One region of the Bradyrhizobium sp. R2.2-H genome, then DNA from elsewhere that is predicted to be linked to it. Evidence: riboswitches for the same ligand, from Rfam matches in the RefSeq annotation. Region 1 holds a riboswitch; the other holds the start of a gene.
What was found. Region 1 has a riboswitch for glycine ahead of EDE08_RS23675 (D-amino acid dehydrogenase). Riboswitches for the same ligand answer to the same signal wherever they lie in the genome.
Positions count from the first base shown of each region.

Region 1 (14,461 bases):
CTGCCGATCACCGTGCTGTTCACGCCGGATGAGGAAGTCGGCACGCCTTCGACGCGGGACATCATCGAGGCGGAAGCGGCGCGCAACAAATACGTGCTGGTGCCGGAGCCCGGCCGCGCCGACAACGGCGTCACCACCGGACGCTACGCCATCGCGCGCTTCAATCTCGAGGCGACGGGCCGGCCGAGCCACGCCGGCGCCACGTTGTCGGTCGGACGCTCGGCGATCCGCGAGATGGCGCGGCAGATTCTCGCCATCGACGCGATGACGACGGAAGACTGCACCTTCTCGGTCGGGGTCGTCCACGGCGGACAATGGGTCAATTGCGTTGCGACGACCGCAACCGGCGAAGCGCTCTCCATGGCCAAGCGTCAGGTCGATCTCGACCGCGGTGTCGAGAAGATGCTGGCGCTGTCGGGCACCAGCAACGACGTCACGTTCAAGGTCACGCGCGGCGTGACGCGTCCGGTTTGGGAGCCGGATGCCGGCACCATGGCGCTTTATGAGAAGGCACGCGGCATCGCCAAATCGCTCGGCGCGGAATTACCGCATGCCAGTTCCGGCGGCGGCTCCGACGGCAACTTCACCGGCGCGATGGGAATTCCCACGCTCGACGGCCTGGGCGTGCGCGGCGGCAACGGGCACACGCTGGAGGAGTTCATCGAGGTGGATAGCCTGGTCGAGCGCGGCCGGCTGATGGCAGGTCTGCTGGCGACGTTGGAGTAACAAGCCAACCGTCATTCCGGGGAGCGTCGAAAGCGCGAACCCGGAATGACTGCGACGACTTCGCACTGCACAATACGTCGGCAGTCACGGTCGAAATTTAGCCTTGTCTAAAAATGAGGCGTATCGTACTGCTCGGCCGTCCACGCGACGATGCGGGAGAGATCGCAGCGAAGGCTTTCAGCCTTCGCTGCGGCGCCGACGGAGCAACCGCCCCGGAAACTCTCAGGCAAAAGGACCGTTTCGTCAGGACGATCTGGAGAGAGGCGGCGCGATTTCAGGCAATCGTGACGCCCACCGAAGGGGATAGTCCGTTGCGAGATCCGCAGCGGATCAAGCTCTCAGGTAACCGTGACAGATGGGGCGCCGCCAACGGCCTTTGGCCGGCGGTTAGCCGACTCTAAACACGGGAGCCCCGAACCTCATCATGACCCATATCGCCATCATCGGCGCCGGCATCACCGGCGTCACGACCGCCTATGCCCTGCTCGAACGCGGCTACAGGGTGACGGTGCTCGACAAGCACCGCTACGCCGCGATGGAGACGTCCTTCGCCAACGGCGGGCAGCTCTCCGCATCGAACGCCGAAGTGTGGAACAGCACCGCGACGATCCTGAAGGGCCTGCGCTGGATGTTCCGGCGCGACGCCCCGCTGCTGATGAACCCGCGGCCGAACTGGCATAAATATTCGTGGATGAGCGAGTTCGTCGCCAACATCGGCAACTACCGCGCCAACACCATCGAGACCACGCGGCTCGCGATCGAAGCGCGCAGGCATCTGTTCGACATCGCGGCGCGCGAGGGGATCGACTTCGATCTCGAACGCCGCGGCATCCTCCACATCTATCGCGACAAGGCCGGCTTCGAATCCGGTCTGCGCGTCAACGCGCTGCTGCAGGAAGGCGGCCTCGACCGCCGCCCGGTGACGCCGGAGGAAATCCGCAGCATCGAGCCGACACTGCGCAAGGACTATCATGGCGGCTTCTACACGCCGTCCGATGCGACCGGCGATATTCACAAGTTCACCCGCGGCCTGGCGGAAGCCTGCAAGCGACGCGGCGCGACCTTCATCCACGAGGCCAATATCGATTCGATCGCACGTGCCGGCAGCGGCTTCGTCATCGGCTGGGCCGATCTGGCCGCGAGCGATGCCGTCGCGGCCGCGCGCGGCGCACTGAACGTGGACGGCGTCGTGGTCTGCGCGGGCGTTGCGAGCCGTCACTTCGCCGCCCTGCTCGACGAGCGCGTCAACGTCTATCCGGTGAAGGGCTACTCGATCACGGTGCAACTCGACACCGCCGAAAGCCGCAACGCCACCCCGACGGTGAGCCTGCTCGACGAGGCCGCCAAGATCGTCACCAGCCGGCTCGGCGCCGATCGTTTTCGCGTCGCCGGGACCGCCGAATTCAACGACTTCAATCGCGACATCCGCGCCGACCGCGTGCAGCCGCTGATCGACTGGGTGCGCAACAACTTCCCCGCCGTCGAAACGTCGCGCGTCGTGCCGTGGGCCGGGCTGCGCCCGATGATGCCGAACATGATGCCGGTCGTGCGCGCAGGGCGGATACCGGGCGTGTTCTTCAACACCGGCCACGGCCATCTCGGCTGGACCCTGTCGGCGGCGACGGCGCAGATGATCGCCCAGACCATCGACGGCTGGCGCGGCCTCAACGCTCCGCCGACGGCACCTTCACTTGGGGTTGAGCGTGAACTGCGACATGCATCCTGAGTGGTCGATATCGGAGACATGCCGGCCTCTTGCGACGGCGCAGCCCTTGGCACACAATTTGCCCTAAGAGGACGGCGTCTCCGGGGCCTTTCCAGCCTAAGTGATAGGCATGATAGACACGACAGAGTTCACGGGAGCCTCAGGGCTCCACACGTTCCGTAGCCGGAGATAAGTGCATGCTGGGTTATCTTATTCGCCGCGTTCTGGCCGCGGTGCCCGTGATGGGCGTCGTCGCGCTGTTCGTGTTCCTGCTTCTGCGGCTGACGCCGGGCGATCCTGCCGCGATTCTGGCCGGCGACAACGCGACACCGGAACGGCTCGAGCGCATCCGCACCTCGCTCGGCCTGAACGAGCCCCTCATCGTGCAGTTCATCACCTGGGTGAACAAGCTGCTGCACGGCGACCTCGGGACATCGCTGATCTCCAACCTGCCGGTGATGAAGATGATCGGCCAGCGGATCGAGCCGTCGATCTCGATCGCGCTGTCCACCATCGTCCTCGCCGTGATCGTCGCCGTTCCCATGGGGGTGATCGCGGCCTGGAAGCACGGCACCTGGATTGATCGCTTCGTGATGGGGCTGTCCGTGCTCGGCTTTTCGGTGCCCGTGTTCGTGGTCGGCTATGTGCTGATCCAGATCTTCGCGATCGAATTGCGCTGGGTGCCGGTCCAGGGCTTCCGCAGCATCTTCAACGGCTTCGGGCCGTTCTTCGAACGCATCATCCTGCCGACCTGCGCACTCTCCTTCATCTACATCGCCCTGATCGCGCGCATGACGCGCGCGGCGATGCTCGACGTGCTCGGCGAGGACTATGTCCGTACCGCGCGCGCAAAGGGCATCAACGAGGTTGCGGTGATGATGCGCCACGCGCTGCGCAACGCCGCGGTCCCCGTGATCACCGTGATCGGCACCGGCTTCGCGCTCCTGATCTCCGGCGTCGTCGTCACCGAGAGCGTGTTCAACATCCCCGGCATCGGCCGCCTCACCGTTGATGCGGTGCTGGCGCGCGACTATCCGGTGATCCAGGCGATGATCCTCCTGACGTCGCTGATCTATGTCGTCGTCAATCTTCTCATCGACGTCGCCTACACCCTGCTCGATCCCCGGATCCGGTACTGAGGCAAGGATAAGAATACAAATGTCAGTCGATACCCTTCCCCAGTCGTCCATTCCGATCACGTCGCCGTTGCGGCCGCGATTCGGATTCCTCACCTCGACGCCCATCATTGCGACCGCGACGGTCCTGCTCACGCTGGTCGTGGTGGTCTCGATCCTCGCGCCGCTGATCGCGCCGCATGATCCGATCCAGCTCGCGCCGTCGCAGCGGCTCAAGCCCTCCTCCGCACAGTTCCTGCTTGGCACCGACGCCTACGGCCGCGACCTGTTGTCGCGCGTGATCTATGGCGGCCGCATCTCGCTTCTGATCGGCATCGGCTCGGCGATTCTGTCGATCGCCATCGGGCTCGTGATCGGCCTCGTCTCCGGCTTCTTCAAGCTGGTCGATTCCGTGCTGATGCGCGTCATGGACGGCCTGATGGCGATGCCGAGCATCCTGCTCGCGATCGCCGTGGTGTCGCTGTCCGGCGCCAGCCTCTGGACCGTGCTGATCGCGATCACGATCCCTGAGATTCCGCGCGTCGCGCGCCTGGTGCGCTCGGTCGTGCTGTCGGCGCGCGAGGAGCCTTACGTCGAGGCCGCGATCTCGGTCGGCTCCAGCCTGCCGAAGATCATGTGGCGCCACCTGATGCCGAACACGATCGCGCCGCTGATCGTCCAGGGCACCTATGTCTGCGCGAGCGCCATTCTGACCGAGGCCATCCTCTCCTTCCTCGGCGCCGGCATCTCGCCGGAGACACCGACCTGGGGCAACATCATGGCCGAGGGCCGCCAGTATTTCCAGATCAAGCCGTCGCTGATCTTCTGGCCGGGCCTCTTGCTCTCGATCGCCATCCTCAGCATCAACCTGATCGGCGACGCCGCCCGCGACGCACTCGATCCGCGCATGAAGCAGCGGGAAGGCAAGTGATGACCAACACCATCCTCGACATCAACAACCTCGTCGTTTCCATCGGCAAGAAGCCGAAGGGCGTGAACATCATCGACGGCATCTCGATCCAGGTGCGCGAGCGCGAGACGCTGTGCCTCGTCGGCGAAAGCGGCTCGGGCAAGTCGGTGACGTCGCTCACCACGATGGGCCTCTTGCCGAAGGGCACGCTGGTTCCCACCGGCGGCAGCATCAAGCTGGTCGGCGAGGAGCTGCTCACCGCGACCGACCGCCGCCTGCGCCAGCTTCGCGCGACCAAGATGGCCATGATCTTCCAGGAGCCGATGACCGCGCTCAATCCGGTGGTGCCGGTCGGCCGCCAGATCGACGAGGTCCTGCGCGCGCACACCGATCTCGACGGGAAAGCGCGGAAGAAGCGTATCCTCGACATGATGGAGCAGGTCCACCTGCCCCAGGTCGAGCGCATCTTCGCCTCCTATCCGCACCGCCTGTCCGGCGGTCAGCGCCAGCGCATCATGATCGCGATGGCGCTGGTGCTGGAGCCGAAGCTCCTCATCGCCGACGAGCCGACCACCGCGCTCGACGTCACCACGCAGAAGCAGATCCTGACGCTGATCCGCGAGTTGCAGCGCGATCACGGCACCGCCGTGCTGTTCATCACGCACGACATGGGGGTGGTCGCCGAGATCGCCGACCGCGTCGCGGTGATGCGGCAGGGCCGCCTGGTCGAGACCGGCCCGCTCGACACCGTGCTGCGCAATCCGACCATGGAATACACCCGCAACCTGCTCGCCTCGGTACCGAGCCTGGTGCCGCGAGCGCCGCGCGAGGAGAGCCGCGAGCCCGTGGTGCTGGAGGCCAACGAGCTCACCAAGGTCTACAAGGAGCGCGCCTTCTTCGGCAAAGGCCGCGAGGTCGTCGCCGCCGACAAGGTCACGCTGACGCTGCGCAAGGGTCGCACCCTCGGCATCGTCGGCGAAAGCGGCTCGGGCAAGTCGACGGTGGCACGCTGCATCGTCCGCCTGATCGATCCGACCTCCGGTGGCGTGCGCCTCGCCGGTCGCGAGATCGCCGACATCTCGCGCCGCCTGCTCCAGCCGCACCGGCAGAAGATCCAGATCGTGTTCCAGGATCCCTACCGCTCGCTGAACCCGCGCGTGACCGTTGGCGACAGCATCGCGGAAGGCCCGATCAACTACGGCGTCTCCCAGGCCGATGCGATGAAGCGGGCACGCGAGCTGCTCGAACTCGTCGGCCTGCCGGCAGATGCCGTGTCGCGCTATCCGCACCAGTTCTCCGGCGGCCAGCGCCAGCGCATCGCCATCGCCCGCGCGCTTGCGCTCGATCCGGACGTGCTGGTCGCGGACGAGGCGGTCTCCGCGCTCGACGTCTCCGTGCAGGCACAGGTGCTGGAACTGCTCGACGAGATCCAGAAGCGGCTCGGCATCGCCATCCTGTTCATCACCCACGATTTGCGCGTCGCTGCGCAAATCTGCGACGAGGTCGTGGTGATGCAGCATGGCCGCGTCGTCGAACAGGGTCCCGCCGCCGAGGTGCTGACGCATCCGAAGGAAGCCTACACCAGGGCGCTCCTCGATGCCGCACCAGGGCGAGGCTGGGATTTTGCGAACTTCCGGCCGGTGGCGGAAGGGGTGGCGGCCACACTGTAGCTCTCTCCGCTGTCATTCCGGGGCATCGCGAAGCGATGAGCCCGGAATCCATCGGACAGCAGACTCTGTAGCGCAATGGATTCCGGGCTCGCGCCCAAGTGGGCGCGCCCCGGAATGACGGTAGATAGAGTCAGCGCGCTCTCACCGCGTCCGCAGCATTCCCAAAACAGCTTGAGGCCATGCACGGCGCGAGTGCTTCCCGCCTTGCTCTCTCCTTCGCGCCAAGGCTAACGTCGCGCACTTTCCAACGCTGGACTTGAATTGATGACACGTATCGCCATCGGCGGCTTCCTGCACGAGACCAACACCTTCGCTCCGACCAAGGCGACATTCGCGGACTTCCAGCATGGCGGCGGCTGGCCGGCGATGACGCAAGGCGCCGACGTGCTGAAGGTGATGCGGCGCATCAATGTCGGCCTCGCCGGCTTCGTCGACAGCGCTGAAGCCAGCGGCTGGGACCTCGTTCCGACGATTGCCTGCGGGGCGAGCCCCTCCGCCCATGTCACCAAGGACGCCTTCGAACGCATCGTCAAGGTGATGGTCGAGGGCATCGCAGCCGCCGGGCCGATCGATGCGGTCTATCTCGACCTGCACGGCGCCATGGTGACGGAGCATCTCGACGACGGCGAAGGCGAGATCCTGGCGCGCGTGCGCCGCGTCATCGGCAAGGATGTTCCGCTCGTCACCAGCCTCGATCTCCATGCCAACGTCACGCCCGAGATGATCGAGCATGCCGACGCGCTGATCGCCTACCGCACCTACCCGCATGTCGACATGGCCGAGACCGGCCGCGCCTGCGCAAGGCATCTGGCGCTGCTGCTGCAGACGAAGCAGCGCTTCGCAAAGGCGTTCCGGCAACTGCCGTTCCTGATCCCGATCAGCTGGCAATGCACCAACGACCAGCCGACCAGAGGCATCTACGAGAAGCTCGCTGCGCTGGAGGGCGATGCAGTTCCGACACTCTCTTTCGCGCCCGGCTTCCCGGCCGCGGATTTCCGCGATTGCGGGCCGAGCGTATTCGCCTATGGCAAGACGCAGGCGGACGCCGACCGCGCGGCCGATGCGATCGTCAAGCTGATCGAGAGCCACGAGGACGATTTCGACGGCAAGATCTGGTCGCCTGACGATGGCGTGCGCCATGCCATGGAACTTTCGCAGAATGCGAGCAAGCCGATCATCATCGCGGACACCCAGGACAATCCCGGCGCCGGCGGCGATTCCGACACGACAGGCATGCTGCGCGCGCTGGTGCGCAACAAGGCAAGCGCCGCCACCGGCGCGATCTACGATCCGGAATCGGCCAGGGCCGCGCATGCGGCCGGCGTCGGCGCCACCGTGACGCTCTCGCTCGGCGGCAAGTCCGGCATTCCCGGCGACGAACCCTATCGCGAGACCTTCCTGGTGGAAAAGCTCTCCGACGGCCGCTTCATCGCGCCCGGCCCCTATTACGGTGGCCGCGAGATGGAGATGGGTCCCTCCGCGTGCCTGCGCATCGGCGACGTCCGCGTGGTCGTTTCTTCGCACAAGGCGCAGCTCGCCGATCAGGCGATGTACCGCTATGTCGGCATCGAGCCGACCGCGCAGAAGATCCTGGTCAACAAGAGCTCGGTCCACTTCCGCGCCGATTTCGAGCCGATCGCGGAGAAGCTGATGATCTGCGCCGCCCCCGGCGCGATGCCGGCCGACACGGCTTCGCTGCCCTGGACGCGGCTGCGGCCGGGCATCCGCATCAAACCGAACGGTCAGCAATTCGTTCCACCTGAGAAACCTCGATGATTAGCGGCCTAATCAGGAAGGCTACTCTCCTATTCAGTCTCGGCGGCGCCGCGGCTGTCTCCGCTGAGAGATGGCCATCCTTGCCTACTTACGGCTTTATTTCCGGACGACCAGCCCAAAAAGAAGACGTCAGTAAGGGCGATGCAATCTTCGTGGCGGCGGTCAACGATGTCGTCATTGGTAAGCCTCTGCCTCTCCAGATCCCTCAATATGCTTTACTGCGCGATAAGCAGGAGCGCGTCATCCTCGTGCAGGCAGAAGAAGCGAACGGCATCAAGCTGTTCGGACTCCGCACTCTCGATGGCAAGGAAATGGTCGCAAAAGATACCGATGTAGACTTGCTCGGTGCAGACAAGCCTCGAATCTAACGAACATTCACACGCAACTACGGACAGGACACATGCCCACGATCGACCGCATCGACGGCTACGCTGACGAACTCACCGCTATCAGGCGCGACCTCCACGCCCATCCCGAGATCGGGTTCGAGGAAGTGCGCACCTCCGGCATCGTCGCCGACAAGCTGAAGAGCTGGGGCATCGAGGTGCATCGCGGCCTCGGCGGCACCGGCGTGATCGGCGTCATCAAGGGCAAGGGTTCGAGCGGCAAACGCATCGGCCTGCGCGCCGACATGGATGCGCTGCCGATGGAGGAGAACACCAATCTGAAGTGGAGCTCGAAGATCCCCGGCCGTTTCCACGGCTGCGGCCACGACGGCCACACCACCATGCTGCTCGGCACCGCGCGCTACCTCGCCGAGACCAGGAATTTCGACGGCACCGTGCATCTGATCTTCCAGCCGGCCGAGGAAGGCCTCGGCGGCGCCCGCGCGATGATCAAGGACGGCCTGTTCGAGAAGTTTCCCTGCGACGAGCTCTACGGCCTGCACAACGCGCCCGATCTCAACCACGGTGAGATCGCGATCCTGCCCGGCCCCGCGATGGCCAGCGCCGACTTCTTCGACCTCCGCATCACCGGCTACGGCGCGCATGGCGCGATGCCCGAACGCTCCAAGGACGCGGTGATCATCGCGACCACGCTGGCGCAGGCGATCCAGACCATCGTCAGCCGCAACGTCGAGCCGCTGCAGGCCGCCGTGATCTCGATCACCCAGATTCACGCCGGTTCCGCCTACAACGTCATTCCCGGCGACGCGCATCTTTGCGGCACCATCCGCACCTTCTCGAAGGAAGTCCGCACCCTGATCGCCGAGCGCATCCGCACGATCTGCGCCGGCATCGCGAGCGCCTATAGTTGCGTGATCGACGTCGACATCCGCGACACCTTCGACGTGCTGGTCAACCAGGTCGAGCAGTCCAAGGTGGTCGAGGAGGTCGCGCGCACCATCGTCGATCCCGCCAACGTGATCACCCGCACCCAGCCGAAGATGGGCAGCGAGGATTTCGCCGACATGCTGCAGACCATCCCCGGCGCGTATTTCTGGGTCGGCCATGACGGCTCGGTGCCCGTGCACAATCCCGGCTTCGTGCTCGACGACAAGATCCTGCCGATCGGCGCCAGCATGTTCGCCCGCATCATCGAGACGCGCATGCCGGTGGGGGCCCATGCATAAGAAGAGCGTCGAAGAGGCGGTCACCTCGCTGCACGATCTGTCCGCGGTCGATCTGATCGCGGGCTATCGCGCAAAGCAGTTCTCGCCGAGCGAGGTGCTGGAGGATCTGCTCGCGCACGTCGCTGCGTGGGAGCCGCGCCTCAAGGCACTCTATGCGTTCGATCCCGACGGCGCGCGCGAGGCCGCAAAGGCCTCGACCGCGCGCTGGACCGGCGGCGAGCCGTCCGGCGCGCTCGACGGCGTGCCCGTCACGGTGAAGGACAACATCGCGACCAAGGGCGTGCCGGTGCCGCTGGGCGCGGCCAGCGTCAAGCTCGTGCCCGCCGAGAAGGACGCCCCGCCGGCTGCGCGGCTGCGCGAGGCCGGCGCGGTCATCTTCGCCAAGACCACCATGCCGGATTACGGCATGCTGTCCTCCGGTCTCTCCAGCTTCCATGCGCTGGCGCGCAATCCCTGGGACCTCAGCAAGAACCCCGGCGGCTCCAGCGCGGGCGCAGGCGCTGCCGCCGCGGCGGGCTATGGTCCCCTGCATCTCGGCACTGACATCGGCGGCTCGGTTCGGCTGCCCGCCGGCTGGTGCGGGCTCGTCGGCCTGAAGCCGAGCTTCGGCCGCGTGCCGATCGAGCCTACCTATGTCGGCCGCGTCGCCGGTCCCATGACCCGCACGGTCGATGATTGCGCGCTGATGATGAGCGCGATCGCCAAGCCCGACCGGCGCGACGGCATGAGCCTGCCGGCCGAACCGCTCAACTGGAAGGGGCTGGAGAAATCGCCGCGAAAGCTGCGCATCGGCCTGATGCTCGATCCCGGCTGCGGCCTTCCGCTGGAGAAACCGGTGCGCGAGGTCGCGGTGAAGGCGGCGAAGGCGTTCGAATCCGCGGGCGCCATCGTGACCGAAGTCGACGGCATCCTCACGCGCGAGATGCTCGACGGCCTCGACAATTTCTGGCGCGCGCGGATGTGGGACGATCTGTCCAAGCTGACGCCGGCCGAGCAGGCCAAGGTGCTGCCCTATATCTTCAAGTGGGGCGAGTCCGGCGCCAGCCTCTCCGGCGTCGACGTGATCCGCGGCTTCAACCAGACGATGGCGATCCGCGCGGCGGCGGCGAAGTTGTTTTGCGAGCTCGACTATGTGATCTCGCCGACCGCACCGAACGTGAATTACCCCGCGGAATGGGCTTCCCCCACCAACGATCCCATGAAGCCGTTCGAGCACATCGCCTATACCGTGCCGTGGAATATGTCAGAGAACCCGGCCATCTCCGTCAATGGCGGCTTCGACGCCAAGGGGTTCCCGATCGGCGTGCAGATCGTCGGCCGCCGCTTCGACGATATCGGCGTGCTCGGCATGGCCAAGGCTTTCGAAGGCCTGCGTGGCCCGCAGCGGCCCTGGCCGAAGCCGCCGGCCAACTAGTCGCAGTGTCGTCATTCCGGGTTGCGCCCTCTTGGCGCAAGCCCGGAGTCCATTCCTCGGCACAATCGCTGCGAGAGATGGATTCCGGGCTCCCTTCGCGCCCCGGAATGACGTGCTAGAGAGACCGACAAGGAAACAGGGAAGGAAACCATTATGGCGTATGAGACGATCAAGTACGAGATCGCCGAGCAGATCCTCACCATCACGCTGAACCGGCCCGACAAGCTCAACGCCTTCAACGCGCAGATGCAGACGGAGCTGATCGACGCGTTCGACGCCGCCGACAAGGACGACAACGTCCGCGCCATCATCGTCACCGGCGCCGGCCGTGGTTTTTGCGCGGGCGCGGATCTCTCCTCCGGCGCCGACACGTTCGACCGCGATGCGCGGCGCGGGCCGGTGAAGCGCCTCGCCGACGGCAAGGTCGATTACAGCGATCCGCAGGTGCGCGACGGCGGCGGACAGGTCACCTTGCGCATCTTCAAGTGCCTCAAGCCCGTGATCGCCGCGGTGAACGGACCTGCGGTCGGCATCGGCGTCACCATGCAGCTCGCGATGGACATTCGCATCGCGTCCGACGCTGCGCGGTTCGGCTTCGTGTTTTCCCAGCGCGGCATCGTGCCGGAAGCGGCCTCAAGCTGGTTCCTGCCCCGCATCGTCGGCATCTCGCAGGCGCTGGAATGGTGCTATTCCGGCCGCGTTTTCCCGGCGCAGGAGGCGCTTGCGGGCCGTCTCGTCAGCAAGGTCGTCGCTCCGGATGATCTCCTGCCGACCGCCCGCGCGCTCGCCAAGGAATTCGCCGCGAAGACCGCCCCGGTCTCAGTCGCGCTGATCCGCCAGATGATGTGGCGCATGATGGGCGCCGACGATCCGATGGAGGCCCACAAGGTCGACAGCCGCGGCATCTATGCCCGCGGCCGCTCCGACGACGTCAAGGAAGGCGTGGTGTCGTTCCTGGAAAAGCGCCCCGCGCAATTCAAGAACAAGGTGTCGACCGACATGCCGGATTACTTTCCGTGGTGGACGGAACGGGAGTACACGTGAGGCTCCTGTAGGGTGGGTTAGCGCAGCGTAACCCACCATTGATATCACCGCGGAGACAGAAGAGGTGGGTTACGCCTTCGGCTAACCCACCCTACTTTTCACGGCATCACCAGCGCCACCCGTCCGATCGCCTTGCGCTCGATTAGGAGCCGCATCGCCTTGGCATAATCCTGCAGCGGCAGGCGGTGCGAGACGTTGGGGCGCAGCTTGCCTTCCTCCGCCCACTGCAAGAGCGCCTTCAGGCGCACCTCGCCGAGCTCGGGATTTTTCCGCACGGCTTCGCCGGCGCGCACGCCGAGCACGCTGGCGCCCTTGATCAGCAATAGATTTGTCCTGGCCGAGCCGATGCCGCCGGTGAAGCCGATCACGAGGAGCCGGGCGCCCCAGGCGATGCAGCGCATCGAGTCTTCAAAGACCTTGCCGCCGACCGGATCGAACACGACGTCGGCGCCGCGGTCGTCGGTGATGCGCTTGACGGCGTCGCGAAACGGCTCGCGGTCATAGCGCACGAGATGATCGGCGCCGCGCGATTTCGCGATCGCGAGCTTCTCGTCGCTTGAAGCCGTCGCAATCACGATCGCGCCCAGCATCTTGCCGATCTCGACGGCGGCAAGACCGACACCGCCGCCGGCGCCATGGACCAGCAGCACCTCACCCGGCGCGACCCGGCCGCGGTCGATCAGCGCGTGATAGGCGGTACCATGGCCGGCGAGATAGGTCGCTGCCTCGGCGTAGTCGAACGTCGATGGCATGGGGGTGAGCTGCGACGGCGTCACCACCGCTTCATCCGTGAAGGCACCAAAGCGCATCTTCACGATGACCTTGTCGCCGACCGAAACGCCGCTTGCCTCCGATCCCACCTCGGTGACGTCGCCGGCAGCTTCCATGCCCGGCGTGAACGGCAGCTCAGGCTTGAGCTGGTATTCGCCGGCAGCCATCAGCACGTCGGGAAAGTTCAGCCCGGCGGCGCGGATGGCGACGCGCACCTCGCCCGGCTTCAGCGCGCGGGACGGAAACTCTTCCAGCAGCAAACGCTCGGGCGCGCCGAGCTCGCGGCAGACGACGGCGCGCAACATCAGGCCGCGCTCGCCTTGCTGCGCTGAAGTGCTTCGCGGATCAGCGGCAGGCGATCATTGCCGAAATACATGTCGGTCTTGTTCACGAAGATCGTCGGCGAGCCGAAGCCGCCGCGTGCGATGACCTCCTCGGTATTGGCCTTGAGCTGGTCCTTGATGCCCTGCTCGGCAATGCCGGCGAAGAACTTCTGCTCGTCGATGCCGACCTTCCTGCAGATCTCCGCGAGCACCGCGTCCTGCGAGATGTCCTTGTCCTCACCCCAATAGGTCTCGAACACGGCGGTTGCGAACGGCACCATGTCCTTGCCGAGCCAGATGCAGCCGCGCATCGCCTTGACGCTGTTCACGGGAAACACCGTCGGCGGCATCTTGATCGCAAGCCCCGCCGAACGCGCCCAGTCCTGAAGGTCCTTCTTCATGTAGCGCGCCTTCAGCGGCACCGGCTTCTCCCGCTGCGCGTAGACGCTCGGGTTGACCGTGTTGAAGATGCCGCCGACCAGGATCGGCCGCCAGGTGATCTCGGCGCCCAGCTCCCTGGCCAGCGGCTGGATGTTGTGGAAGGCGAGATAGGTCCAGGGGCTGGAACAGTCGAAGAAGAATTCGATCATGATGGTTCCTTATGTCTGTCATTCCGGGATGCGCCGCAGGCGCAGGCCCGGAATCCATTTCACCAGTCTTGTTGCGGCCTGATGGATTCCGGGCTCGCGCTTCGCGCGCCCCGGAATGACGGCGTTGCCGTCACCTCTTTCCCAGCACTTCCTTAGCCCTTTGTCCGAACATGATCTTGCGTGATTCCTCGTCGAACGGCTCTTTCACGAACTTGCCGATCGCGAGCCCGGCCTGCACCTGCGGCCTCGCACGAACCTCGGCATACCAGCGTTTCACGTTCGGATAGTCGTCGAGCGTAAAGCCTTGCGCCTTGTGGGTCATGGTCCAGGGGAAGCAGGCGATGTCGGCGATGGAATAGCCGCCGGCGACAAAAGCCCCGGTCTTGCCGAGCTGGCGATCGAGCACCCCGTAGAGCCGCGCCGCCTCGTCGCGGTAGCGCTCGATCGCGTAGGGGATCTTCTCCGCCGCGTAGAGCGCAAAATGTCCATGCTGGCCGAGCATCGGTCCGAGCCCGGCCACCTGCCACATCACCCATTGGATCGTGGTCGAGCGCCCGCGCAAGTCCGTCGGCAAGAACCGGCCGGTCTTTTCCGCGAGATAGATCAGGATGGCGCCGGTCTCGAAGGCCGAGAACGGAGGCCCGCCGTCGGCAGGATCGTGATCGACGATGGCCGGGATACGGTTATTCGGAGAGATCGCGAGAAAATCGGGGCTGAACTGCTCGCCGGCGCGGATGTTCACGGGCTTCACGCTGTAGGGAAGCCCGAGTTCCTCCAGCATGATCGAGATTTTCCAGCCGTTCGGCGTCGGCGCGTAATAGAGATCGATCACGACCCTTCCCCT
Region 1 is NZ_SMBR01000009.1:170,465-184,925, reverse strand. It holds gene EDE08_RS23680 (M20/M25/M40 family metallo-hydrolase) at 1-726, shown strand, start outside; glycine riboswitch at 870-974, shown strand; glycine riboswitch at 978-1,083, shown strand; gene EDE08_RS23675 (D-amino acid dehydrogenase) at 1,151-2,452, shown strand; gene EDE08_RS23670 (ABC transporter permease) at 2,629-3,570, shown strand; gene EDE08_RS23665 (ABC transporter permease) at 3,590-4,477, shown strand; gene EDE08_RS23660 (ABC transporter ATP-binding protein) at 4,477-6,126, shown strand; gene EDE08_RS23655 (M81 family metallopeptidase) at 6,391-7,902, shown strand; gene EDE08_RS23650 (hypothetical protein) at 7,983-8,270, shown strand; gene EDE08_RS23645 (M20 aminoacylase family protein) at 8,303-9,475, shown strand; gene EDE08_RS23640 (amidase) at 9,468-10,889, shown strand; gene EDE08_RS23635 (crotonase/enoyl-CoA hydratase family protein) at 11,043-11,933, shown strand; gene EDE08_RS23630 (NADPH:quinone oxidoreductase family protein) at 12,032-13,009, opposite strand; gene EDE08_RS23625 (2-hydroxychromene-2-carboxylate isomerase) at 13,009-13,617, opposite strand; gene EDE08_RS23620 (glutathione S-transferase N-terminal domain-containing protein) at 13,748-14,449, opposite strand.

Region 2 (14,461 bases), 130 kb from region 1:
ATTGGGGGACATGGGTCGATTTGTTCTGCCATGCATAAGCCGAACCGCTCGAACGATAGCGTCGATCGCTGCTGCCGTGATTGTCGGTTTGTCCAGCACAGCGCCCTCTCGAGCGCAGGACGAGGCATCATCCGGCGAGAGATGCCTTGCTGCAAATCTGGATGTTTCGCTGGGCGCACAACTGCCCCGCACAGCGGCGCGTTTGAGATCTGGTGAGCCGCTAAGGATTGTCGCGATCGGATCATCGTCGACGGTGGGGCTCTGGGTATTTCGGTCCGCGGCCACGTATCCGCAGGTGATGCGCCGAGAACTCTCGAGGCTTAGATCCAAAGCAACGATCGAGGTCATCAACAGCGGTCGAGTCGGCGATACGATACCGAACAACATCGCGCGGTTCGAGCGTGACGTTTTCGCGCACACTCCCGATCTCGTTATCTGGCAATTGGGTACTAATGACGTCGCCTGGGGTGGCCGGCCGGACCAAGGGCTCAAAAGAAGCGTTCTTGAAGGGGTAAGGGCACTTAAGGCGGGGTCTGCCGATGTCGTGCTGATGGATCTGCAATATGCACCTCAGGTGCTCGCTTCCGCGAGCTACTCAACGATGGAGGGCATCATCGCCGATGTCGCGAAGCAGGAACGGGTCGGTCTATTCTCTCGTTTTGCGCTGATGCGTAACTCGATCAATGCCGGAGTTCCGCAAAGCGCGCTTGTGACGTGGGACGGATTGCACAACACCAGTGATGGTTATGATTGCATTGGACGAGCTCTTGCGCGAGCCATCTCAACGAGCGCGCGTTGAAAAGCTCTAGAACAGCGATTCGCATGCGGTGCGGTCTCGGATGACTTTGGGTACCGCCCAGGGACGGCGGTGCCGAGCGTATGGATGCACGCGAACGCGCGCGCAGACCAATTCTCTTCGGCAATTGCCGAGTCTCTCGAAGCGGTAACATCAATTCGCGCCGACGCTGTCAGGAGGTGCGCTCATACCCCATCATGCCGGCCAACTCATTGACCTGTTGTTGGTGCTTGTCGCCGCGTGGATGGCGCCGGCCACCATCTTTATTGTCTACGCCTATTTCGCACGTCTTAAGCATCCGGTCAGCGAATCGGTCTTTGGGCGTGTGGTCATCATATCCTTGTTCATCATAACCGCGTCGATCTGGCTCCCGATAGCTCTGACCGCCATAGTCCTGTCACTGATCGGTCATTTGTGGTTCCGCTTCAGGGGACAACCACGCAAGTAGCTAGACATTACCAGAGCCAACTGAGGCGGCCTTACTTCTTGGCAGTTTCGAACTTCGTTCGTGCCAAAGGTAGAACGCGGTTGGCCTTAGCCAAGCCGGGAGAGTTTTGACTTGGCGAGGCGATCAGCTGGGGCGTTGTAAAAAGCGCAAACGGGGTTTCTCCAGCCCTCCCAGCACCAAAAGTCCAATCTAGGACACTCCAAAATTCAACTTAGGACACTGGGAGTTAAATACGGACAGTCCTGATCTCCGCAAAAGAACATATTGCGAACCTGGAACAAATAGGGTACATTGCTTTTATCGCCGAGCTGCCTCGCCAATTGTTTGTCCCTCACGCGAATCCTCGCCATAAGGAGCACGACCCAATGTCCGCAACTGCCCTGCGTATCGTCGAAGGATCTTCCATGGACAAGAGTAAAGCTCTGGCCGCCGCGCTCTCGCAGATCGAGCGTCAGTTCGGCAAGGGCTCGGTGATGAAGCTCGGCAAGAACGACCGGTCCATGGACATCGAGGCGGTGTCCTCCGGCTCGCTCGGGCTCGACATCGCGCTCGGCATCGGCGGCCTGCCCAAGGGGCGCATCGTCGAGATCTACGGGCCGGAATCCTCGGGCAAGACTACGCTGGCGCTGCACACGGTGGCGGAAGCGCAGAAGAAGGGCGGCATCTGCGCCTTCATCGACGCCGAGCACGCGCTCGACCCGGTCTATGCCCGCAAGCTCGGGGTCAACATCGACGAGCTCCTGATCTCGCAGCCGGATACCGGCGAGCAGGCGCTGGAAATCTGCGACACGCTGGTGCGTTCGGGAGCGGTCGACGTGATGGTGATCGATTCGGTCGCGGCGCTGGTGCCGAAGGCCGAGCTCGAGGGCGAGATGGGCGATGCGCTGCCGGGTCTGCAGGCCCGCCTGATGAGCCAGGCGCTGCGCAAGCTGACGGCCTCCATCAACAAGTCCAACACCATGGTGATCTTCATCAACCAGATCCGCATGAAGATCGGTGTGATGTACGGCTCGCCCGAAACCACGACCGGCGGCAATGCGCTGAAATTCTACGCCTCCGTCCGCCTCGACATCCGCCGCATCGGTGCGATCAAGGAGCGCGACGAGGTGGTCGGCAACACAACGCGCGTCAAGGTGGTCAAGAACAAGCTGGCCCCGCCCTTCAAGCAGGTCGAGTTCGACATCATGTACGGCGAGGGCGTCTCCAAGATGGGCGAGATCCTCGATCTCGGCGTCAAGGCCGGAATCGTCGAGAAGTCCGGCGCCTGGTTCTCCTATGACAGCCAGCGCCTCGGCCAGGGCCGCGAGAATTCGAAGGCATTCCTGAAGGCCAACCCTGATATCACCGCCAAGATCGAGACCTCGATCCGCCAGAACTCCGGCCTGATCGCCGAGCAGATTCTCGCCGGCACGCCCGAGCGCGACGCCGACGGCGAGGAGCCGGCGGACGAGTAAGCCTTAACGCGGAAGTTTTTCGCGAGGAGCGGGCACTGAGGACGTTGAGTTGCCGACGTCTTCGGTGCCCGTTTCGTTTTGAGGGTGGGTGCGGCGGCAATGAAGCGTGTGATCCTGACCAGTTCGGCGGGCGTCGGTCTTGCTCTCGCCGATCGCGCCGACATGGTCGTCCCGTTCATCTATCGTTTCGTTTCGGGGCCGCTTCCCACGCCTCACCACCTCATCGATTATCTCGGCGCCAGGTGGCCGTCTCATGAAATGCACTGGTCGGATTGCGTCAGGGTCGATCAATCGCCCCTTCTCAGGCGCCAGGATCGGGCGGGTGGGTTGCTCTGGGTCTGCCAAACTTACGGGGTCGATTTCATCGAACTGTGGTTCGATCCTGAACCCAACAGTCAATTGCAGTTGATCTGGATCCTCGATTATTTGCGCTCCGAGCCGTCACTCACAGGAAGTTTGAGACTGCGACGCGTCGATTTCAATCTGCGCGAAGCAGATCCCTCGGAACTTCGTCATCGTGACGTTCGGCAGGTCGATATCGTGGAAAGCGATCTTGGGATCGCCAGCATGGTCTGGGAAGCTTACCGGGCCCCGACGCCCGAGCTTTGCGCCGGGCTGCTCGGCAGGCCGCTCGGCAAGCTGTCTTTCCTTAAGCCGGCCATGGAAGACCTGCTCGCAGAACTGCCGTCGCCGGCGACGGGACTGGGGGCGACTGAGACGCGGCTTCTCGAGCGGATTGCAAGCGGACACAATCGCACCGATGAGCTGTTTCGGCCGGGCGCTTTGGGAACGTGCATGTTCGATCAGTGGGAGCTGGGCGCGCTGCTCGAAGGACTCGCGTTCGGCCCGGCGCCAGCCGTTGCTGGTCTGGATAGCAAGCTGGCGACCCTCGATCCGGACAATGCGAGAGGCCGCAACGCCGCCTTTCGCCGCAGCCGGCTGTCGCTGACGGAGTTTGGCGAAGCGGTCCTGGCCGGCCGGGAAGATTTTCGCCGTCACAACCCGATCAAACGCTGATGGGGCGGCACTCTTCTCACCAATGAACGGCTGTGGCGGTGGGATGGCGAGCGCCGGTTGTTGATTGCGCCTTAGGTCGGCTTCGTAGGGTGGATCAGCCGAAGGCGTAATCCACCACTGTTCGTATCTGTGGAGACAGAAGAGGTGGGTTACGCCTCGCGGACTGCGCTTCGCGCGACCGCCCGCTAACCCACCCTACAAATCCTACTCCGCGGCTTCCGCGTAGTCGCTCACCGGCGGGCAGGAGCAAACCAGGTTGCGGTCGCCGTAGACATTGTCGACGCGGCCGACGGGGCACCAATACTTGTCGGTGCGCGAGACGCCGTCGGGGAAGCAGCCTTCGCTGCGGGTGTAGGCGCGCTTCCAATCGTCGTCGGCGATGTCGTGCACGGTGTGCGGGGCGTGGCGCAGGGGCGAGGCTGCGATCTCAAAGCGGCCGGCCTCGACCTCGCCGATCTCCTTCCGGATCGCGATCATGGCATCGCAGAAGCGATCCAGCTCGGCCTTGGATTCCGACTCGGTCGGCTCGATCATCAGCGTGCCCGGCACCGGGAAGCTCATGGTCGGGGCGTGGAAGCCGTAGTCGATCAGGCGCTTGGCGATGTCGTCGACGGTGACGCCCGAGGTCGTCTTCAGCGCGCGCGGATCGACGATGCATTCATGCGCGACGCGGCCCTTCTCGTTCTTGTAGAGCACCGGGAAGTGCGCATCGAGACGTGCTGCGATGTAGTTGGCGTTGAGGATCGCGATCTCGGTGGCGCGCTTCAGGCCGTCGCCGCCCATCATCAAAATGTAGATGTAGGAGATGGTCAGGATCGAGGCCGAGCCGAACGGCGCGGCCGAGACCGGACCGACCGGAGCGTCAGCATTCGTGGACGGATGACCCGGCAGGAACGGGGCGAGATGCGCCTTGACGCCGATCGGGCCCATGCCGGGGCCGCCACCGCCATGCGGAATGCAGAACGTCTTGTGCAGGTTGAGATGGCTGACGTCGGCGCCGTAATCGCCGGGCCTGGACAGGCCGACCTGCGCATTGAGGTTGGCGCCGTCCAAATACACCTGGCCGCCATGGCCGTGCACGATGTCGCAGATCTCGCGAATGTGCTCCTCGAACACGCCGTGGGTCGAGGGATAGGTGATCATGACCGCGGCGAGATCGTTCGCATGCTTCTCGGCCTTGGCGCGGAGGTCATTGACGTCAACGTCGCCGTTCTTCTCGCAGGCGACAACCACGACGTCCATGCCGACCATCGCGGCCGAAGCCGGATTGGTGCCGTGGGCGGAGGAGGGGATAAGGCAGATCTTGCGGTGGCTCTCGCCGCGCGATGCATGATAGCCGCGGATCGCGAGGAGCCCGGCATATTCGCCCTGCGCGCCCGAATTCGGCTGCAGCGAGATGGCGTCATAGCCGGTGATGTCGCACAGCCACCTCGAAAGCCGGGCGAACAGCGCGTGATAGCCGGCGGCCTGCTCGCGCGGCACGAACGGGTGCAGTGTCGCAAACTCCGGCCAGGTCAGCGGCATCATCTCGGTGGTCGCGTTCAGCTTCATGGTGCAGGATCCCAGCGGGATCATCGCGCGGTCGAGCGCGAGATCGCGATCGCTGAGCTTGCGCATGTAGCGCAGCATCTCGGTCTCCGAGCGATGCGCGTGGAAGACCGGATGGGTGAGGAACGGGGTGGTGCGCTTCAGCGTCTCCGGCAGCGCCTCGCGCGTCCCGGCGTCGATTTCGGCATAAGCGAAGGTACCACCGAAGGCGCGCCAGACCGCTTCCACCGTCGCAGGCGTCGTGGTCTCGTCGAGCGCGATGCGCAAGCCGGTGTCACCGATGCCGAGATTGATCTTCTCGGCCAAAGCGCGCGCGACGATCTCGGCGCGCCCGGCGCCGGCATCGACGCTGAGCGTGTCGAAGAAGTTGTCGGACTGCGGCGCAAAGCCGAGCTTGCGCAGGCCGCTCGCGAGCACGGCGGTGCGGCGGTGGACGCTGCGCGCGATCTGCGAGAGCCCCTCGGGGCCGTGATAGACCGCGTACATCGAGGCGATCACGGCGAGCAGCACCTGTGCGGTGCAGATGTTGGAAGTCGCCTTCTCTCGGCGGATGTGCTGCTCGCGGGTCTGCAGCGCGAGGCGGTAGGCAGGCATTCCGCGGGAATCGACGGAGAGGCCGACGATGCGGCCGGGCAGCGAACGCTTCAGCGCATCGCGCACCGCCATATAGGCCGCGTGCGGTCCGCCATAGCCCATCGGCACGCCGAAGCGCTGCGCTGAGCCGATCGCGATGTCGGCCCCGAGCTCGCCGGGCGAGGCCAGCAGCGTCAGCGCCAGCAGGTCAGCGGCAATGATCGCAAGCGCGCCCTTGGCCTTCAACGCTGCGATCGCGGGCCTGAGATCGCGCAACGCGCCGGATGAGCCCGGATATTGCAGCAACGCACCGAGCACGTCCCTCTCGGCGAGATCGGTGAGGGGATCGCCGACAATCAGGGTCCAGCCCAGCGGCTCGGCGCGGGTGCGCATCACCGCCAGCGTCTGCGGATGGACGTCCCTGTCGATGAAGAACGCTTTCGCCTTGACCTGCGAGTGCCGCTCCGCAAGCGCCATGGCTTCGGCGGCGGCGGTGGCTTCGTCGAGCAGCGAGGCGTTGGCGACGTCGAGCCCGGTGAGGTCGCAGATCATGGTCTGGAAGTTGAAAAGCGCCTCCAGCCGGCCCTGGCTGATCTCGGGCTGGTAGGGCGTATAGGCCGTGTACCAGGCCGGGTTCTCGAGGATGTTGCGCTGGATCACCGCGGGTAGGATCGTGCCGGAATAGCCTTGACCGATCAGCGAGGTGAAGACCTGGTTCTGGGCTGCGAGCTCGCCCATATGCGCGATCGCCTCGGTTTCGCTGAGCGGCTTGCCGAGATCGAGCGGAGCGGCCTGCCGGATCGAAGCCGGCAGCGTCTCCGCCATCAGCGCGTCGACGCTTTTCGCGTCGACGGCCTCTAACATTGCGGTGACGTCGCGCGCCGAGGGGCCGATGTGGCGGCGGACGAAACTTGCGGCGGTGTCGCCGTTGGTCTTGCGGTGCGCGGTCATCATGGGTCCTCGCTTTAGATTTGGCTGTCGGTGTCATGCCCCGCGAAGGCGGGGCATCCAGTACTCACCAGCAGCGCGGATTGAACCGAGAGGCCGCGGCGTACTGGATCACCCGCCTTCGCGGGTGATGACACTGAGTATGAGGCGGCTGTCCTCGTCATCTCACGCCGTATGGGCCTTGTAGGCGGCTTCATCCATGAGGCTGCCGAGTTCGCTCTTGTCTGCCATCTTGATCTTGAAGAACCAGGCCGCGCCCTGCGCATCCGAGTTCACCAGCGCCGGTTCGGCGGCGAGCGCCTCGTTGGCCTCGAGCACTTCGCCCGTAACAGGCGCGTAGACGTCGGAGGCGGCTTTCACCGATTCCACGACCGCGGCGGCTTCAGCCTTCTTCAAGCTGCGGCCGACCTTGGGCAGTTCGACGAACACGACGTCGCCGAGCTGCTGCTGGGCGTAATCGGTGATGCCGACGGTGGCGACGTCGCCGTCGATCGCGAGCCATTCATGGTCGGAGGTGTACAGCGTCGTGGTCATTGTCTTATCCTCAGCGTTTGTAGGTGTTTTTCACGAAGGGCATGGCGGCGACTGCGAGCGGCAGTCGCTGGCCGCGCACCTCGGCGAAGAGTTTGGTGCCGAGCTCGCTCAGATTCGTGGGCACATAGCCCATCGCGACCGGCGCATTCAGGCTCGGGCCGAAACCGCCCGAGGTGACCTTGCCGATCGGCTCGCCGCCGGCCGCGTCCGCAAACAGCGGCGCGCCCTCGCGCACCGGCGCGCGGCCTTCGGCGCGTAGGCCGACGCGGCGGCGGGATGCGCCGTTATCGAAATGCGCGAGGATCTTCTCGGCGCCGGGAAAGCCGCCGGCGCGAATCCCGCCGTTGCGGCGGCTCTTCTGCACCGACCATTCCAGCGCGGCCTCGACCGGCGTCGTCGCAGTGTCGATGTCGTGGCCGTAGAGGCAAAGCCCGGCTTCCAGCCGCAGGCTGTCGCGGGCGCCGAGGCCGATCGGCAGCACGTCCGGGTTTTCGAGCAGCGTCCTGGTCAGGCGCTCGGCGTCCGCAGCCGGAACGGAGATCTCGAACCCGTCCTCGCCGGTATAGCCGGAGCGCGAGACGAAGCATTTGATGCCGGCGACCTCGTGCGGGCCGGCATCCATGAATGTCATGGACGGCGCCTCTGCACACAATTTCGCCAGCGCCGCTTCCGCCTTCGGGCCCTGCAGCGCGATCAGCGCGCGGTCGGCAAGAGAATCGATGACGCAGTCGTCCGCGAGGTGCGCGCGCAGATGCGCCTCGTCCGCGTCCTTGCAGGCGGCGTTGACGACCAGGAACAGGTGATCGCCGAAATTGGCGACCATGAGATCGTCGAGAATCCCGCCGTCCGCATTGGTGAACTGGGCGTAGCGCTGCCGTCCCGGCGCGATTGCCACGATGTCCTGCGGCACCAGCCGTTCCAGCGCGCGGGCGGCGTCCTCGACCTTGCCGGACTTCGGCCGGAGCGCGAGCTGCCCCATATGGGAGACATCGAACAGGCCGGCCGCGGCGCGCGTATGGAGGTGCTCCTTCAGCACGCCGGCAGGATACTGCACGGGCATGTCGTAGCCCGCGAACGGCACCATCTTGCCGCCGAGGGACACATGCAGGGCGTGGAGGGGCGTCTGTCGGAGCGATTTCTGGTCGTCGGGTACTGGCATCACAGGGGTCCTCGGCGGTTCCCCGGGGACGATTCCCCGGGCCAACCTGTCGAAGCCCCATCTGTCGCTGTGCCTGAGAGTATTATCCCGTCGGCGGGTGCCACCCGGGTTGTTAGGCCCGTCGGCGCCTCTTTCCAGATGCAATCAAAGCCACGCGGTCCTTTTGCCTGAGAGTTTCCGGGGCGGTTGCTCCTTCGGCGCCGGCAGTAAAGCCGGTCTCTCCCGACGTGGCCGTACGATATAGATGGTTACAGACCACAGGGCGGCCAAGCCTGTCAACGCGGCGGTTTCGCCTTTTCAACCGGGATTGCGCGCCTGCGGCAACCCTCTGATCTCCTTGCACAGTTTCTGGACACTGAAGCAGGCCTTGTCTAAAAGCGCTCTGGCCCGCAGATATCAGCCCTAACCTCTGGTTTGGATGGCAGGAAGCGGGTCCAAGCACACCCGATTGGATGAACATGAGCGGCGTCAACGAGATCAGGTCGACCTTTCTGAACTTCTTTGCCGAGAACGGCCACGAGATCGTGCCGTCCTCGCCATTGGTGCCGCGCAACGACCCCACGTTGATGTTCACCAATGCCGGCATGGTGCAGTTCAAGAACGTCTTCACCGGCGTGGAGAAGCGGCCCTATCAGCGCGCCACCACCTCGCAGAAATGCGTGCGCGCCGGCGGCAAGCACAACGACCTCGACAATGTCGGCTACACCGCGCGCCATCTCACTTTCTTCGAGATGCTCGGCAATTTCTCGTTCGGCGACTACTTCAAGGAGCGCGCGATCGAGCTTGCCTGGAAGCTGATCACCGGCGAGTTCGGGCTGAAAAAGGACAAGCTGCTCGTCACGGTCTACCACACCGACGACGAGGCGGCGGGCCTGTGGAAGAAGATCGCCGGCTTCTCCGAAGACCGCATCATCCGCATCCCGACCTCGGACAATTTCTGGGCGATGGGCGACACCGGCCCGTGCGGCCCCTGCTCGGAGATCTTCATCGACCGCGGCGAGCACATCTGGGGCGGGCCTCCGGGCTCGCCGGAGGAGGACGGCGACCGCTTCCTCGAATTCTGGAATCTCGTGTTCATGCAGTTCGAGCAGGTGACGAAGGAGGAGCGCCAGCCGCTGCCGCGTCCCTCGATCGACACCGGCATGGGCCTGGAGCGGATGGCCTGCATCCTCCAGGGCGTCGAGAGCGTGTTCGAGACCGACCTGTTCAAGAACCTGATCGATGCGACGGCGTCCGCGCTCGGCACCGGGCCGAACGAGCAGACCGTGGCCTCGTTCCGCGTCATTGCCGACCATCTGCGCTCCTCGGCCTTCCTCGTCGCCGACGGCGTGCTGCCTTCCAACGAGGGCCGCGGCTACGTGCTGCGCCGGATCATGCGCCGTGCCATGCGGCATGCGCAGCTGCTGGGTGCGAAAGAACCGCTGATGCATCGGCTGGTCTGGGCGCTGGTGCGCGAGATGGGCCAGGCCTATCCCGACCTGATGCGCGCGGAGAATCTGATCGAGGAGACGCTGCGGCTGGAAGAAACCCGCTTCCGCAAGACGCTGTCGCGCGGCCTCGCCATCCTCGACGAGAAGAGCGCTTCCTTAAAGAAGGGTGACATGTTCGACGGCGACGTCGCCTTCACGCTCTACGACACCTACGGCTTCCCGCTGGACCTGACGCAGGACGCGCTGAAATCGCGCGGCATCGGCGTCGACCAGGCGGCGTTCACGGATGCGATGGAGCGCCAGCGCGAGAAGGCGCGCGCGTCTTGGGCAGGAAGCGGTGATACGAAGACTGCAGATTATTGGTTCCCGATGCGCGAGAAGTACGGCGCAACGGAGTTTCTCGGGTACGACCTTGAAGTGAGTGAAGCGGTTGTCCAAACCGTTATTAAGGGGGGCCCTGAGTTAGACGAATTGCCGGCCGGTTGGGCTGGCGAGTTGGTGTTCAATCAGACACCATTTTATGCGGAGGCGGGAGGCCAGGTCAGCGACAAGGGCTGGATTAGGCGCATTTCCGACGGTGAGATCCTTGCGGATGTTATGCTCTGCCATAAAGAGGCAAATGATCTTATCGTGCACAATGTCCAGATGAAGCGGTTCCCGATAAGGCGTGGAGACGTTGTCCGCTTAGAAGTGGACCATGTCCGCCGCTCGTCGATTCGCGCAAATCACTCGGCGACGCATCTCATTCACGAGGCGCTGCGCCAGGTGCTCGGCGACCACATCGCCCAGCGCGGCTCGATGGTCGCGCCCGACCGCCTGCGTTTCGACTTCGTGCATCCGAAGCCAATCACGGCGGAGGAGCTCGCCCGCGTCGAGGACATCGCCAACGACGTTGTGCTGGAGAACGACGAGGTCACGACCCGCATCATGGGCGTGGACGAGGCCCGCGAGGCCGGTGCACGCGCGCTGTTCGGCGAGAAATACGGTGACGAGGTCCGCGTCGTCTCGATGGGCAGGACCGCGCGCGAGCGCGGCGCCAACGCGCTCGGCTGGTCGGTCGAGCTCTGCGGCGGCACCCACGTCAAGCGCACCGGCGATATCGGCCTGATCACGCTGACGGGCGAGAGCGCGGTCGCATCCGGCGTGCGCCGCATCGAGGCGCTGACCGGCAATTACGCGCGCAGGCACGCCAACGACACCATGGCGCTGGCGAAGACCGCGGCGAACGAGCTGCGCACCTCCCTCGACGACGTGCCGGCCCGCATTGCCGCGCTGATGGAGGAGCGCAAGAAACTCGAGCGCGAGCTCTCCGACGCCCGCAAGAAGCTCGCGATGGGCGGCGGCGCCTCCGCCGGCAACGGCGCAGCCTCAAGCGTGCGCGAGGTCGGCGACGTCAAGCTGATGGCACGTGCCGTGGAAGGCATCGAGATGAAGGATCTCAAGAGCCTTGCCGACGACGGCAAGAAGCAGATCGGCTCGGGCGTCGTCGCCATCGTCGGCGTCACCGAGGACGGCAAGGCCGGTGTGGTCGTCGGCGTCACGCAGGACCTCACCGCGCGCTTCAACGCCGTGAACCTCGTGCGCATCGCCTCCGAGGCGCTCGGCGGCAAGGGCGGCGGCGGCCGGCCCGACATGGCCCAGGCCGGCGGTCCCGATGGCGCCAAGGCGGCGGCCGCGCTCACCGCGATCGAAAAAGCGATGGCGGGCGCTTAAGTCGCCATGGCCCCCGTTCCGCGCGGACGTGGGCTTCGCGATCCCGAATTTCGGGATCGCCTCTACGATTTGCTGGAGCACGATCCGCTGGCCTATTCGGTCGGGTCGCGCTTCATCCAGCTGATCATCGGGGTCATCGTGCTCAATGTGGCCGCGATGATCCTCGCCTCGCTGCCGGAGCTCGATGCGCAGTTCGGCACGCTGTTCGCAGGCATCACCGTCCTGTCCGTGATCGTGTTCGCGCTGGAATATGCGGCGCGGCTGTGGACCGTGGCGGGGCACACCCAGCGCAAGGGCTCCGCGCTGGCCGACCGGCTCGGCTACGCCTTCTCCGCGCTCGGCATCATCGATCTCATGGCGTTCCTGCCGGCGGCAATCGTGCTCGCCACCGGCGGGCATGCGACGCTGGCCGCGCTCGGCGTGCTGCCGTTCTTCAAGCTGATCCGCTATTCGCCGGCGATGCGCTCGCTGCTCGCGGCCGTGCATGCCGAGCGGCGGGCGCTGGTCGGCTGTATCGTCATCCTGATCGGCGCGGTGCTGACCTTCGCATCGCTGCTCTACGCCATCGAGCGCGACGTGCAGCCCGACAAGCTCGGCACCATCCCGCAGGCGATGTGGTGGGCGATCGTCACGCTCGGCACCGTCGGCTATGGCGACGTCGTGCCGGTGACGCCGCTCGGCAAATTCGTCTCCACCTTCGCCATCATCGCCGGCTTCGCCATGATCGCGCTGCCGGTCGCGATCATCTCGACCGCGTTCGCGGAAGAGGTGAAGCGGCGCGATTTCGTCGTCACCTGGGGCATGCTGGCGCGGGTGCCGCTGTTCTCGCATCTGTCGGCGGCGGAGATCGCCGACATCATGCGGCTCTTGCGCGCGCGCACCATCGAGCAGGGCGAGATCCTGGTGCGGCGGGGCGATGTCGCCTCGTCGATGTATTTCATCACCGCCGGCGAGGTCGAGATCGCGCTGCCGAGCCAGCATGTGCGGCTCGCCGACGGTACCTTCTTCGGCGAGATCGCGCTGCTGCACAAAACGAAGCGCAGCGGCACGGTGACGGCGACCCGCAAGACCCGGCTGCTGGTGCTCGACGCCCAGGATTTTCACGCGCTGATCGAGCGCATGCCGACGCTCGCCGACCACGTCCATACCACCGCCAAGGCAAGGCTCGCCGACACCGGCGATCTCGCGCTCGCCGAGCTCGCGCAGGCGGAGAAGGAAGGCACGGACCGCTGAGGCCTGAAAAGCAAACGGGCCGCGCTTTGAGGCGCAGCCCGTGATGATGTCCGGCCCGGACGGGCGGAATTGCCGGCGGCTTACGCCAGCTCTTTCGTCAGGTTCTCCGCGACCTTGTCGAGGAAGCCGGTGGTCGAGAGCCAGCGCTGGTCGGCGCCGACCAGGAGTGCGAGGTCCTTGGTCATGTAGCCGGCCTCGACGGTGTCGACGCAGACCTTCTCCAGCGTGTTGGCGAACTTCGCCAGCTCGGCATTGTTGTCGAGCTTGGCGCGGTGGGCGAGGCCACGGGTCCAGGCGAAGATCGAGGCGATGGAGTTGGTCGAGGTCTCCTTGCCCTTCTGGTGCTCGCGGTAGTGCCGGGTCACCGTGCCGTGGGCGGCTTCGGCTTCCACGGTCTTGCCGTCGGGCGTCAGCAGCACCGAGGTCATCAGGCCGAGCGAGCCGTAGCCCTGTGCGACCGTGTCGGACTGCACGTCGCCGTCGTAGTTCTTGCAGGCCCAGACATAGCCGCCGGACCATTTCAGCGCCGAGGCGACCATGTCGTCGATCAGGCGGTGCTCGTAGGTCAGGCCCTTGGCGTCGAAGTCCTTCTTGAACTCCTTGTCGAAGATCTCCTGGAAGATGTCCTTGAAGCGGCCGTCATAGACCTTGAGGATCGTGTTCTTGGTCGACAGGTACACCGGGTAGTTGCGGAGCAGGCCGTAATTGAACGATGCGCGGGCGAAGTCGATGATGGAGTCGTCGAGATTGTACATTCCCATCGCGACGCCGGCATCGGGGGCCTTGAACACTTCCTTCTCGATCACGGTGCCGTCCTCGCCGACGAACTTCATCGACAGGGTGCCCTTCCCGGGGAACTTGAAATCGGTGGCGCGGTACTGGTCGCCATAGGCGTGGCGGCCGATGATGATCGGCTTGGTCCAGCCGGGAACCAGGCGCGGCACGTTCTTGCAGATGATCGGCTCGCGGAAGATCACGCCGCCGAGGATGTTGCGGATGGTGCCGTTCGGCGACTTCCACATCTGCTTGAGGTTGAACTCCTTCACCCGGGCTTCGTCCGGGGTGATGGTGGCGCACTTGACGCCGACGCCGACCTTCTTGATCGCCTCGGCGGCGTCGATGGTGACCTGATCGTTGGTGTGGTCGCGGTATTCCATCCCCAGGTCGAAATAGAGCAGTTCGACATCCAGGAACGGGTTGATCAGCTTGTCCTTGATGTACTGCCAGATGATCCGGGTCATCTCGTCGCCATCGAGTTCGACGACGGGATTGGATACCTTGATTTTTGCCATGATCGGGGAAGCCTCTTGGGAACGGCGCTTTTGGCGCGCCACGGGAATATCCGCCGCCTCTTAGCATCGCCGCGCGGCGGGCGAAAGCCAAGGGATTATGCACTTTTAGCTCATCAAGCTTCCGCAGATGGGGAGCGGCCGGCCGGGCCGCAGTCGGGCCCGGGCTCGCGTTCCCAGCGAGATTCAAAAGTCGAATCCAAGTCGTTATTTCCCTTGAGAATTTCGTCAGGACAGGCAAACGACAGGCGGGCAGGGCCGGCCGGAAGGCGCGGCTTGAATCAATTCCTGAGAGCGCCTGGCCAAGGCCTTGAGAGAC
Region 2 is NZ_SMBR01000009.1:39,871-54,331, forward strand. It holds gene EDE08_RS22955 (SGNH/GDSL hydrolase family protein) at 89-799, shown strand; gene recA (recombinase RecA) at 1,610-2,698, shown strand; gene EDE08_RS22965 (hypothetical protein) at 2,798-3,715, shown strand; gene gcvP (aminomethyl-transferring glycine dehydrogenase) at 3,920-6,787, opposite strand; gene gcvH (glycine cleavage system protein GcvH) at 6,950-7,318, opposite strand; gene gcvT (glycine cleavage system aminomethyltransferase GcvT) at 7,329-8,477, opposite strand; glycine riboswitch at 8,624-8,712, opposite strand; gene alaS (alanine--tRNA ligase) at 8,936-11,620, shown strand; gene EDE08_RS22990 (cyclic nucleotide-gated ion channel) at 11,627-12,853, shown strand; gene EDE08_RS22995 (NADP-dependent isocitrate dehydrogenase) at 12,934-14,145, opposite strand.
Region 2: another riboswitch for glycine. It lies ahead of gcvT (glycine cleavage system aminomethyltransferase GcvT); the one in region 1 lies ahead of EDE08_RS23675 (D-amino acid dehydrogenase).